3 regions of the Bradyrhizobium sp. USDA 3311 genome follow, and region 2 is predicted to be linked to each of the others. Evidence: riboswitches for the same ligand, from Rfam matches in the RefSeq annotation. Region 2 holds a riboswitch; each other region holds the start of a gene.
The links. Region 2 has a riboswitch for cobalamin ahead of ACVWW6_RS35895 (DUF1636 family protein). Riboswitches for the same ligand answer to the same signal wherever they lie in the genome.
Positions count from the first base shown of each region.

Region 1 (3,947 bases), 7.0 Mb from region 2:
GTGGAGGCATCGGAGGCAGAGCCATCGCATGCCGGACCATCGTGCGTCGCCCCATTGCGGCCTGAACCATCGCACGCCGGCCCCTCTCACGCCCCGCCATTGCAAGCGGGACCGCCTCAAGCTGGGCCTCCCGAAGCTGCACCGCCAGAGCTTTCCGAGTTCCGTATGCTGAACGGACATCTCGCCAAGGATTACTGGGTGTTCGCTGGTCAACCAGCCACAGGCGCTCAAATCGACATGCTGGAGCGCAGCGGAGTGAAGCCGAGCAAGCACGACCCAACGCAGGTTTTCACCATGCTCGGCGTGCCTCACACAGCCGAATGGAGAGAAGAGGGCTTCATTCGTCTCACACCGTCGCTAGACCCGACTCCTTGGCCCGAAGGTATGGAGGAAGACCGACCTGCAGACCCGGAAGATCCGCCCATTCACTAGCGGCTGTAGCCGAGCCACGGCAGGGTCATCTTCGAGGGCCGACAGAGCGACCTTGCCGACGAGCACCTGATGAAGGCGACCGGGCCGGCGGCTATTCCGCGGCCAAGCTCCTCTTTGAGGGACATTTCAGAATTGCAATGGTCACGGCAGCGTCCAATCAAAGGCCGACCGACCCGATTAAGCCAAAGTTCGATATGGATGAGATCATTGTTCATATGGACGCGCTAGAAACAAACGCGCTGGCGCTAAAGAGGACAAAGTCGGTATAGCGCGTCCAGCGACATCCCGCGGGGATTCTAGAAGATCGCGGGACGGTCATGTCCTCGACGACAAAGGTGAGAGTGCGTTCTGAAATAGGATAGGCGCGTTCTGACCGCGCAGGTCCAACATTCGAACTGCTTGCCCCGCCTGCCGCTTGTCCTGCCCTGTTGGCAGACGTGAGCACCCACAATGCAAGGACGCGAGCGATTGATAATATTGGCGTGACTGCAACGGCTCGCCCTCATGGGTCAACTATCACATCTTCGGTAGGCTGGATTAATGTCACTGGTCGAGCTTTGCTCCGCAAGCATCAGCGGACTTCTGCGAAAGTACGAGCATTATCAGGATCGCGCTCCAACAAAACGCTGTTGCGGTCGTCCTGCATACGGCCGAAAGCCGCCCACCCCCTCTTCGCCATCCCAGCTGCCGCGGCTCGCCCCTTGGAGTACTCCGTAGCGCGCTGTTCGAAGAAATTGGCGTGCTCGACCCCATTCAGGATCTCGACCAGCCATGGCAACGGATGCGGCCGGAGCTGGGTAAACCCGCTCTCTCTGGCCTCGAAGAAGCCGAAGACCGGGGTAATTCCGAGCTGGGTCAGTCGCCAATCCGCGACATAGCGGACATAAGCGTGGATCTGCTCAGCCCGCATGCCCTCGATTTTGCCGAGGCCGAAGGCGAGATCAACGAAGTTTTCCTCCAGCTTCACCATGGTCTTGGCGACGTCGATGATGTCGTTACGGACGGAGCGCGTCACCACGCCGGTTTCGCGGTGCCATTCGTGAAATAGCTTGATGATCCCTTCGCAGTGGAGACTCTCGTCGCGCACAGACCAGCTTACGATCTGTCCCATGCCATTCATCTTGTTGTGGCGCGGAAAATTGAGCAGCATGGCAAAGCTCGCGAACAACGCCATGCCTTCTGTGAAGGCGCCGAACATCGCAAGGGTGCGAGCGACGTCAGCCACGGTATGGACGCCGAACTCGTGCATGTAGTCCGCTTTGGCGCGCATCTGCGCATAGTCGCGGAATGCCTCGAACTCGGTCTTGGGCATGCCGAGTGTCTTGAGCAGCAGCGCATAAGCGTCAATGTGGACGGTCTCCATGTTGGTGAACGTCGCCATCATCATCTGCACGGTGAGCGGTTGGAAGATCGGGATGTAGCGCTTGAGATAGTTGTCGCCGACCTCGATGTCCGACTGATTGAAGAAACGGAATATCTGGGCGAGCAGCGCGCGCTCGTTGGCGGTGACGCGGTCCGACGCCCAGTCCTTGAGATCGGCGCCGAGCGGCACCTCCTCGCCCATCCGATGGGTCTGCTGCTGCCGCTTCCAGAAGTCGTAAGCGATCGACGTCATAGGTGCCGGTCGAGTCGAGGAGGCCGACCCGTCCCTTTCCGATCAGCGAGCGTGGATCGACTGACGAGAGATCGATCACTGACATGAACCGATCGCCGCTCACAGTTGCGGGGGCAGCCCCGGAGCAGCCGTTCGGCGCACCGGGTTCCCTCTTAGCTTCGGTCCCACAAAATAAAGGACAGAAGACCGAGACAGATCCACATCTAGGCGGCACCCGACGAGATTCGTCAAGCCTTCCGTTGCGGGAGATCAAGCTCCCGAGGGCAAAAGGACACCGTCAAGCTAACGAATGGAGCGGCCGAGAACTAGAACACCAGCACGTTTATCGCTCGCGCTATAGCCTCCCGCTCGAAAGTGATCGGTCCCGCGTGGGCTATATTCCTGGTTTTTACTTCGGCTTGCGCATGGTCGAGCCAGAGGTCCATCCCTCCGAAATATCATCGGCTGCGGCGCTCTGTTGGCCAGAATGGCTTCGTTCTCGACCTCCTGATCCAGCCCAGAACGGGGCTGGCGCGCAGCGTAGCGGCTTCTGACCTGTCATGGCTCTAGCGCGACCTGCAAGCCCTCGGTGCCTTCAACATGAACGTAACGGGGGCCGATCGGCCGCCCCCTGCCGCTGGCGACCGTGACAATGTTTTCCAGAGGAGTGGCGCGCGCATCGGCCTCAGGGCGAGACAAGATCAGATCGGCGTGAAACAGCCCTTCTGATTCAAGGCCGGTCGCATCAACGCCAAGAGCCGCCAAGCTGGCCAAACAACCTTCAAACTCTTCAGCATCGCGAAAGCGGCGCTGGATAAATGTCGCGCCGTAAAGACGTTCCGTCACAAGGCCACGGTTCGCGAAGGTCGAGGCCAAAGACTCAAATGGAAACATTCGTAGCACGAAGGAGATGATCCATGGACATCTCTCGGTCGCATCGAGAATTTTTCTGAACGTCTTCTCGGTAATATAGCCGATGCAACCCGTCGACATGATAACATCCGCAGAGCGGAGAATTTGCGCGCTGTCTGTCGATAGCGCGTCTTTTTCAAGGTCAGCGACAATGCCCTGGTCCAGGAGGCCAACGTTTGTTGCATAGCTAATCGCCGGCGCCGACACGTCCAAGCCGATAAACCGCGCCAACCCGACATCGGGCCAAGCCGCATAAAAATTGCGATCGAGGCGCACCAGTGTCTCAGAACTGATCGCCCTCATTTCGCGCCGAGCGTAGCGGTGACGCAGGCCCCCGAAGGTCAGTGGAAAGCGATGCACTGCTGCGTTGATGCCGTATGAACATCCAATATCAAGAACGACAGGCTTAAGACCGGTTGCGGAAGCTTTCGCTGCCAGAATTTGTCGCACGACCGGCTCAGCCACGTCCGGGATCATATAATCCAAGTCGCCCAGGACAGAGAAGTATGCCCTTGGATCATCCAAAGCATAAATGTCATCAAAGATCGCTTTAGACCGATTGATACACGAAAACTCTGTTCGCACCCAAATGTCTCCCATCTCATTTTGCAACCCGGTCGCCGGCTGCTACTTCCAAGTACTTGATGACCTATCCCAGAAGTTTGGCGAGGTGCAACCCCATCGCGTCTTTTTTTGGCTCGCATCGTGAGACAGAGGGCGGGCCTCCTTATTGCAGCGTACGAGAAGACAAATTGGCGCCAAAAGCGATCCTCAGAGTCGCGGCACTTTTGTGGGAGCTCGAAGACCTATTGAACTTCGAACGGCAGCGACTGCGATAATTACGGGCTAAGCGCGCAGGCTTTCGTAGCCCCATCAACGTGATACGCTTGCGCACGCGCCGGAAAAATCGTTCTGCAGGGTTAGAAAGAATCAAGATCAGCCGCGCCGCGTCTTCGCAATCTAGGTGCTTGACATTCAGAACCGCGAACAAGAACGGCAAGCGCGAGGT
Region 1 is NZ_JBSSFI010000001.1:488,044-491,990, forward strand. Features, by position in the region: gene ACVWW6_RS02305 (hypothetical protein) at 1-432, shown strand, start outside; gene ACVWW6_RS02310 (ribonucleotide-diphosphate reductase subunit beta) at 1,004-1,984, opposite strand; cobalamin riboswitch at 2,081-2,253, opposite strand; gene ACVWW6_RS02315 (class I SAM-dependent methyltransferase) at 2,585-3,523, opposite strand.
Region 1: it holds a riboswitch for cobalamin, as region 2 does, so the genes downstream of both, ACVWW6_RS02310 (ribonucleotide-diphosphate reductase subunit beta) here and ACVWW6_RS35895 (DUF1636 family protein) in region 2, are expected to answer to the same signal.

Region 2 (3,947 bases):
TTGGCCCGGCTTTCGCGCATCACTCAGGCCCAGCGCGTCCTCGGCGGGCAGCTCGCCGGCGCGCGCAAACCAGGGCAGCACACCAAAACCGCGCCAGGCGGTCTTTGCTTCGATCAGCTTGTAGCCGTCATCGAACAGCGTGGGATCGCCGCGAAATTTGTTGATGACAAAACCCTGGATCATCGCGGCATCGTCGGGGTCGATCACCGTCTTGATGCCGACGAGCTGGGCGATGACGCCGCCACGGTCGATATCGCCGATCAGCACGACGGGCACGTCGGCCTTGCGCGCAAAACCCATGTTGGCGATGTCGGCCTTGCGCAAATTGACCTCGGCGGGGCTGCCGGCGCCTTCGACCAGCACGAGATCGGCGCGCGCCTTCAGCCGCTCAAAGCTCTCCAGCACCGCGCCCATCAATGACGGTTTCATCGCCGCGTATTCGCGCGCCCGCGCGGTCTTGATGCGTTTGCCGTGGACAACGACCTGCGCGCCGACATCGGTCTCGGGCTTCAGGAGCACCGGGTTCATGTCGGTGTGCGGCTCGACGCCGGCGGCGAGGGCTTGCAGTGCTTGGGCGCGGCCGATCTCGCCGCCGTCGACGGTCACGGCGGCATTGTTCGACATGTTCTGCGGCTTGAAGGGAAGCACGCGCAGCCCACGCCGCGTGAAGGCGCGCGCAAGGCCGGCGACGATGAGCGACTTGCCCACGTCCGAGCCGGCCCCCTGGATCATCAATGCGCGCGCCATCGCGTGTGTCTTCAGAACTCGACGCCGGCTTGCGCCTTGATGCCGGAGCGGAACGGATGCTTGACCAGCGTCATCTCGGTGACGAGGTCGGCGATCTCGATCAGCTCGTCCTTGGCATTGCGCCCGGTGAGCACGACATGTGTCATCGCAGGCTTTTGCGTCGTCAGGAACTCGACGACCTCAGCGATATCGAGATAGTCGTAACGCAGCGCGATGTTGATCTCGTCGAGCACGACCATGCGCAGGTTCGAATCCAGGATCAGCTCCTTGGCCTTCTCCCAGCCGGCGCGCGCAGCGGCGATGTCGCGGGCGCGGTCCTGCGTCTCCCAGGTGAAACCTTCGCCCATCGCGTGGAACTGGCAGAGATCGCCGAAATGGCCGGTGAGCAGGCGCCGCTCGCCTGTATCCCAGGCGCCCTTGATGAACTGCACGACCGCGCAGGGGAAGCCATGGGCGACGCAGCGCACGATCATGCCGAAGGCGGAGGAGGACTTGCCCTTGCCGGCGCCGGTATGGACGATGATGAGGCCCTTCTCGCCGCTCTTGGTCGCCATGATCTTGTCGCGGGCGGCCTTCTTCTTCGCCATTTTCGCGGCGTGGCGGGCGTCGGTTTCCTCGGCCGTTTGGGTATCCGGTTCAGGCGTCATCGGACGGGGTCCTTCGGCTTGACAAGAGGCGGCCAGGGGCAAATGGTGGCCCGGCGTTGGTTCCTGTCCTATGACAGGCGAAGAGGGAATGCGATAGGGTCCGAATCGGCAAGATTTGGGTCCAAAATGCAGCCGCCCCCGCGACCGTGACCGGAGAGATGCCCGAGGCCACTGATCCCTAACGGGATCGGGAAGGCGGGGATCGAAGGGCAAGACCCTGCTCCGCAAGCCGGGAGACCTGCCAGCGCGGACGATTTTTGGACCGGCGGACGGGGTGTTCCGCGACGGGGAAACGGACCCTCGCAAGACCGGTTCGTGGGCCTCTTCGCCTCCCGCTGTTTATTCTGGAAGAGGCGATGACCGTCACACTTCACGTCTGCATTACCTGCCGTGCCGGCGAGACGCTTGGCGAGGGCGAAGTCACGCCGGGCAAGCGCCTTCACGGTGCGATCGTCGACGCCGGCGTGCCCGATGGCGTCAATGTGGTTCCCGTTGAATGCCTGTCCGCATGCAGCCAGGGCTGCTCGGTCGCGCTCAGTGCGCCCGGCCGCTGGTCCTATGTCTATGGCCGCCTGTCGGATGCCAACGCGCGCGACGTGATCGCAGGCGCCGCCGCCTATGCGGCCGCGCCCGACGGCCTCGTGCCCTGGCGCAGCCGTCCCGAGATCTTCCGCAAGCAGTCACTTGCGCGCATTCCCCCCATTGCTGTCGTGCCGGAGGCCGCCGAATGAACTCGCTCGCAAAAGTCCCGGTCACGGTGGTCACCGGCTTTCTCGGCTCCGGCAAGACGACGCTGATCCAGCATTTGCTCGCCAACCCCAACGGCAAGAAGCTCGCGGTGCTCGTCAACGAGTTCGGCAGCGAGGGCGTCGACGGCCAGATTCTGAAGTCCTGCGCCGATGCCAATTGCCCGGAGGAAAACATCGTCGAGCTCGCCAATGGCTGCATCTGCTGCACCGTTGCCGACGATTTCATCCCGACCATGGAGCTGTTGCTGGCGCGGCCGGTGAGGCCCGATCACATCCTGATCGAGACCTCGGGCCTGGCGCTGCCCAAGCCCTTGCTTAGGGCGTTCGACTGGCCGGAGATCCGTTCGCGCATCACCGTTGACGGTGTGATCGCGCTGGCCGATGCCGAGGCCGTCGCCGCCGGCCGTTTCGCGCCGGACCCGGCCGCAGTGGAAGCGCAGCGGGCGGCGGACGAAAATCTCGATCACGAGACGCCGCTGTCGGAAGTGTTCGAGGACCAGATCGCCTGCGCCGACATCGTGCTGCTGACCAAGGCCGATCTTGCCGGCCCGGCGGGACTCGAAGCGGCCAAGGCTGCCATCACCGCCGAGATGCCGCGCCGCGTGCCGATGCTTGCCGTTACCGACGGCGCGATCGATGCGCGCGTCATCCTCGGTCTCGGTGCCGCCGCCGAGAATGATCTTGCCGCGCGCCCGTCGCATCACGACGGCGAGGAGGAGCATGAGCACGACGATTTTGCGTCCGTCGTGATCGATCTTCCGGAAGTCGGCGACGTCGATGCGCTGGTCGCCTCGGTTCAGCGCCTGGCGCGCGAGCAGAACGTGCTGCGTGCCAAGGGTTACATCGCGGTCGCGGGCAAGCCGATGCGCCTGCTGCTCCAGGCCGTCGGCGAGCGCGTGCGTCACCAGTTCGACAAGCCCTGGGGCGCGCTCGCGCGGCAGTCAAAGCTCGTCGTGATCGGCGAGCACGGCGATATCGACGAGGCCGCGATAAGAGCGGGACTTGGTCTTTCAGGATCTGGCATCTGATGCACGTCGTCTTCCGCGAGAGCCGCGGTCTCGAGGAGACCGCGACGCCAAGGGACATCGGCCAGGACCCGGCCGATCTCGTGGTGCTCTCGTATTCGGATTCCGATCTTGCCGCGTTCGCGGCCGGCTGGCGGCGTGGCCGCGACAGCCTGCCGTCGCTGCGGCTCGCCAATCTCGCCGAACTGCGTCATCCGCTTTCGATCGACACCTACATCGAGCGCACGCTGGCCCAGGCACGCGGCATTCTGGTCCGCCTGATCGGCGGCGAGTCCTATTGGCCCTACGGTCTCGCGGCTCTCCAGCAACTCGCGCAGGCGCGCGGTATCGTGCTCGCCGTGCTGCCGGCCGACGGCCGCGACGACACGCGGCTCGATGCATACTCAACTCTGCCGGTCTCGACGCTGCGCCGGCTCAAGGTGCTCTGCGACACCGGCGGTCCGGTCGCAGCGCAGGCCGCGATCGCACAACTTGCGCTGGCCTCGGGCCTCTATGCCGGTCCGGTCGTCGGCGAGACGACCGTGCCCGAGATGGGCTTTTACGAGCCCGCGCGCGGTGTCATCGCCGTGCCGACCGCCGGCGAGGGCAAGCCTCGCGCGCTGGTGACGTTTTATCGGTCGTACCTGACCGCCGCGGACACCGGCCCGGTCGATGCGCTGATTGCCACGCTGCGCGAGAAGGGATTTGACGCCTATGGCGTGTTCGTCACCTCGCTGAAGGCCGCGGGCGTCGCGGACTGGCTGCGGCTCCAGCTCGTGGAAAATCCTCCGGCCGCGATC
Region 2 is NZ_JBSSFI010000001.1:7,481,225-7,485,171, reverse strand. Features, by position in the region: gene ACVWW6_RS35905 (cobyric acid synthase) at 1-747, opposite strand, end outside; gene cobO (cob(I)yrinic acid a,c-diamide adenosyltransferase) at 759-1,394, opposite strand; cobalamin riboswitch at 1,435-1,654, shown strand; gene ACVWW6_RS35895 (DUF1636 family protein) at 1,751-2,125, shown strand; gene cobW (cobalamin biosynthesis protein CobW) at 2,122-3,171, shown strand; gene cobN (cobaltochelatase subunit CobN) at 3,171-3,947, shown strand, end outside.

Region 3 (3,947 bases), 1.8 Mb from region 2:
CCATCGACGGCCAGCGCCGGGTGATGACCATCATGTTCTGCGACATGAGCGGCTTCACCTCGATGAGTGAGGGCATGACCCCGCGCGGCCTCGTAAAGGTGATGAACCACTATTTTACGGTGATGTCGGCCCCGATCAGGAGCAATCGCGGCGTCATCGACAAATATATCGGCGATGCCATCATGGCCTATTGGGGCCCGCCCTTCATCGAGGAGGATGAGCCGGCACTCCTTGCCGGCTGTGCCGCCATCGACATGGCCGACCAGGTGCCCGCGCTGCAGAAGCAATTGCCCGATCTGCTCGGCATCCGCGCCATGCCCGTGCCCTGCGACCTGCGCATCGGCATCGCCACCGGCGAGGTCCTCACCGGCAGCATCGGCTCCGAGCTGATGATGAGCTTCACCGTGATGGGCGATGCCGTGAACCTCGCTTCGCGGCTCGAGGCCGTCAACAAGGTCTACGGCACCCGCATCCTGATCTCGCAGGCGACGGCGGATGCGGTCGGTGAGCGCCTCGAATTGCGCGAGATCGATCGTCTCGCGGTCGCCGGCCAGAGCGCGCCCCAGGCGATCTTCGAGGTGATGGCGAGGGCCGGCGTGCTCACCGCCGCGCAGGACAGCTTGCGCACGCACTATGCCGAAGGTCTTGCCGCCTATCGCGCCCGCCGCTTCGACGAGGCCCGCGCCGCCTTCAACGCGGCGCTCGAAGCCGTCCCCGGCGACGGTCCCTCGCGCGCGCTGCTCGCCCGCATCGCGCAGTTCGAGGCCAATCCGCCGGACGAGAGGTGGGACGGTGCCTGGCGGCTGGAGCAGAAGTAAGCCGCCGCGGGAAAAATTGTTTCTACTCGATAACGATGTTCGCCGTGACCTATTTCCCAGGCTTAGGTTGATCGTCCTTGAGGCGTTTGATGGGGACACGCCGATGACAGAACTTGAGGACAGGCTGGAACGGTTCGAGACGCTCACGGCCGAATGCGAGCTGATCGCCAAGCTCGCCACCGACAGCACCAAGCGCGAATTCTATCTCAAGCTCGCCGAGCACTATTATCAGCTTGCGCGCGAGACGCGGGCTGCGGTCGCGACCAGCGCTGCGGCCTGAAGGCGGCTGCAATCCGTTCTTAACATTTGGCACGCATCCTTTGATGGGAGCGAGCGTCGCGATTCGCGATGGCTCGCAGTGGGAATGCCGGGACTCGCTGCAATGCAGCGTGTCTCGCTGATGTTGCTTTGCCGGTGCTTTTTCGGGGCAATCCCATGCGTCTGCTTGCGGTCCTCATTCTCGCGCTCATGGCGGCGGCCTGCAACCAGGAGCAGGACATCACCGGCTCGACCGCAGCCTGCCCGGTGCGGAACTACAGCTCCTACAACCCCCGCGACATGAACCAGTGCGTGGCCGCCTGCAAGGCGTGCGACCATGGCAACACGGTCACCTGCACCACGTCCTGCACGCTCAAGGGCGCGCACTGAGCGGCCAGCGGTTTGCAGAAGCCTGAGGGCCGGGATCGCCGGCCCCTTGGGCATTGAGGGGTTGACGGTGTCGGGGCACCGGAACGATTCACCTGACATAATCATTGGTAGGAGCAGGCAGGACGCGGAGTCGCATGGAATGGGTATGCTCGATCCCGGCCGGTTTCTGGTGTCGTGCTCGCAGTGCGACGCGTGGCCGATGGCGGCCAACGTCAAACGCTCGAGCTGGTCGACGTCCCCGAGCGAGGTCCGCTTCGTGTGTCCGCGCTGTCGCCGCGAGGAGACCGCGATCATCTCCGCCTCGGGCGAATTGACGCCGATCCGGCGCATCGACATCCCGCCGCGCGACGTCACGGTGGCCTGGGCTCAGGCACAGCGCCAGAGAGGGCGGGCGTAGGCGGCCGCTCTATTGCGCGATCCCGTGTCGGAACCCGGGCGATCGTCGGACGTTTCCGCCCCAACATCACGTATCGAGGCCGGGCGAATGATCAGCGCGCATTTCGACACCCGTACACGGATCAACATGAAGCTGGCGCTGGATCGGATTTGCCGCAATCGGCCCAGGGGCGAGGATCATGGGTTCCGCAGGTCGGTCGCCGAGAACATCGTCCGCTGCGCGCTCGCGGGCCGAACCGGCATCGGCCAGCTTGTCGATGCCGGAGAGCGGGCGGTGGTCACGACGCGCGCGGTGCGGAAGCCTGACTGATTGTGTTTGCCTCGCGTTTGCAGCTCATCGTTCAACCGGTCGATTGACTCTCCGTACGGCCGCCTCGTAGATTGATCGGTGACGGTTCTCCGCACGGAGATCAAAAGGGAACGTGGTGCGAGATTGTCCCAACGCCGGGATTGTCCCAACGCCGGGATTGTCCCAACGCCGGGATTGTCCCAACGCCGGGATTGTCCCAACGCCACGGCTGCCCCCGCAACTGTAAGCGGTGAATCTTTCGTCATATGCCACTGGGAATCTCGGTCCTGGGAAGGCGACGTAAGGTAACGACCCGCGAGCCAGGAGACCTGCCGTCAGCCGTGGTCACACGCGAAGATGTCGGTCGGGGAGTACAGGCATTAGCTTCACCGGAGCAATCGATTGCTCCGCCGTAAAGCCTCGTTCGCTGTGACGTGCCACTGACGTCATGCCGAGGTTACAACTGTGTCCCGTATTGTCTCTGCCGCCAGGCGCCTTCGCGCCGGTATCGTTGCTGCCGTTTTCCTCTATGCGATCGATCTCCCCACAGCTTTCGCGCAGCAGGCCGCCACCGAGCAGCTGCCGCCGGTCGAAGTGACCAGGCCCGACGATCAGAACCGCACACGCGCCAGGGCGATCGGCGACGGCGACACGACGAGGCGGCGAGCCCCGAGTGGCGCGCCGGCAGGCAATGGCGCCGGCTCGTCCGGCTCCGGCGGCGAGGCGGTCGCCAGCAACGGAGGCATCGTCGGAGCCGCCACGACCGTCATCACGGCCGCGGATATCGCACATGCGCCCTCGCAGACGCTTGCCGAGATCATCGCGACGCAAGTCCCGGGTGCCCAGATCACGACGCTCTATGGCGGCCAGATCGGCGCGAAGACCAGCGTCGACCTGCGCGGCTTCGGCGCGTCTGCCACTGCCAATTCGCTGGTGCTGATCAACGGACGGCGGCTGAACGACATCGACATCGCGCAGGTGGACCTCTCCACTGTCCCGCTCAATTCCATTGAGCGTATCGAGATCACGCGCGGCAATGCCGGCGCGGTGCTCTATGGGGACAATGCGGTCGGCGGCGTGATCAACATCGTCACCAAGAACGGCGTCGGCGGGCCGCCCGTTGCCGCGCGCATCGAGGCCGGCTTCGGCTCGTTCGACACCAGGCTTGGCAATGTCTCGACGTCGCTCAATTCCGGTCCGTGGTCGACCTCGTTCTACGGCAATGCCGTCAAGACAGACGGCTACCGCGACAACAATCGCCTTCTCCAGGAGAATGGCGTCGGCAACCTGAACTATACGACATCAGGCCTGACTGCTTTCGTCACCGTTACCGGCGACAATCAGGAGCTGCGATTGCCGGGCGGCCGCACCGTCGATCCGTCCATCGGCGTCGACGAGCTCGCGACCAACCGACGGGGCACCAGCACACCCTTCAACTACGCCAACCAGCAGGGCTTCAGCGCGACAGCCGGCTTCACGAAGACCCTGGCCAACGGCATCGATCTGATCGTGGACGGCGGCGTGCGCGACAAGAAGCAGCAGGGCGCGTTCTTCTCCGGCCCGGCGCCGGTTCCCGCGTTGTTCACGTCCACCTATGTCGATGCCGATCTGACGACATGGTCGATCACGCCGCGGCTCAGCGTGAAGGGCTTGCTGCTGGGGATGCCGTCGCAACTGCTGACCGGCCTCGATTATTACGATGCGAGCTTTCAGCAGAACCGCGGCGCCGGCCGGGGGCTTGCGCCCTGGCACAATTACGATCTCAGGCAGCAGACGGTTGCGGGCTATTTTCAGCA
Region 3 is NZ_JBSSFI010000001.1:5,700,964-5,704,910, forward strand. Features, by position in the region: gene ACVWW6_RS27230 (adenylate/guanylate cyclase domain-containing protein) at 1-818, shown strand, start outside; gene ACVWW6_RS27235 (hypothetical protein) at 922-1,098, shown strand; gene ACVWW6_RS27240 (hypothetical protein) at 1,254-1,466, shown strand; gene ACVWW6_RS27245 (hypothetical protein) at 1,606-1,863, shown strand; gene ACVWW6_RS27250 (hypothetical protein) at 1,951-2,172, shown strand; cobalamin riboswitch at 2,238-2,502, shown strand; gene ACVWW6_RS27255 (TonB-dependent receptor) at 2,617-3,947, shown strand, end outside.
Region 3: it holds a riboswitch for cobalamin, as region 2 does, so the genes downstream of both, ACVWW6_RS27255 (TonB-dependent receptor) here and ACVWW6_RS35895 (DUF1636 family protein) in region 2, are expected to answer to the same signal.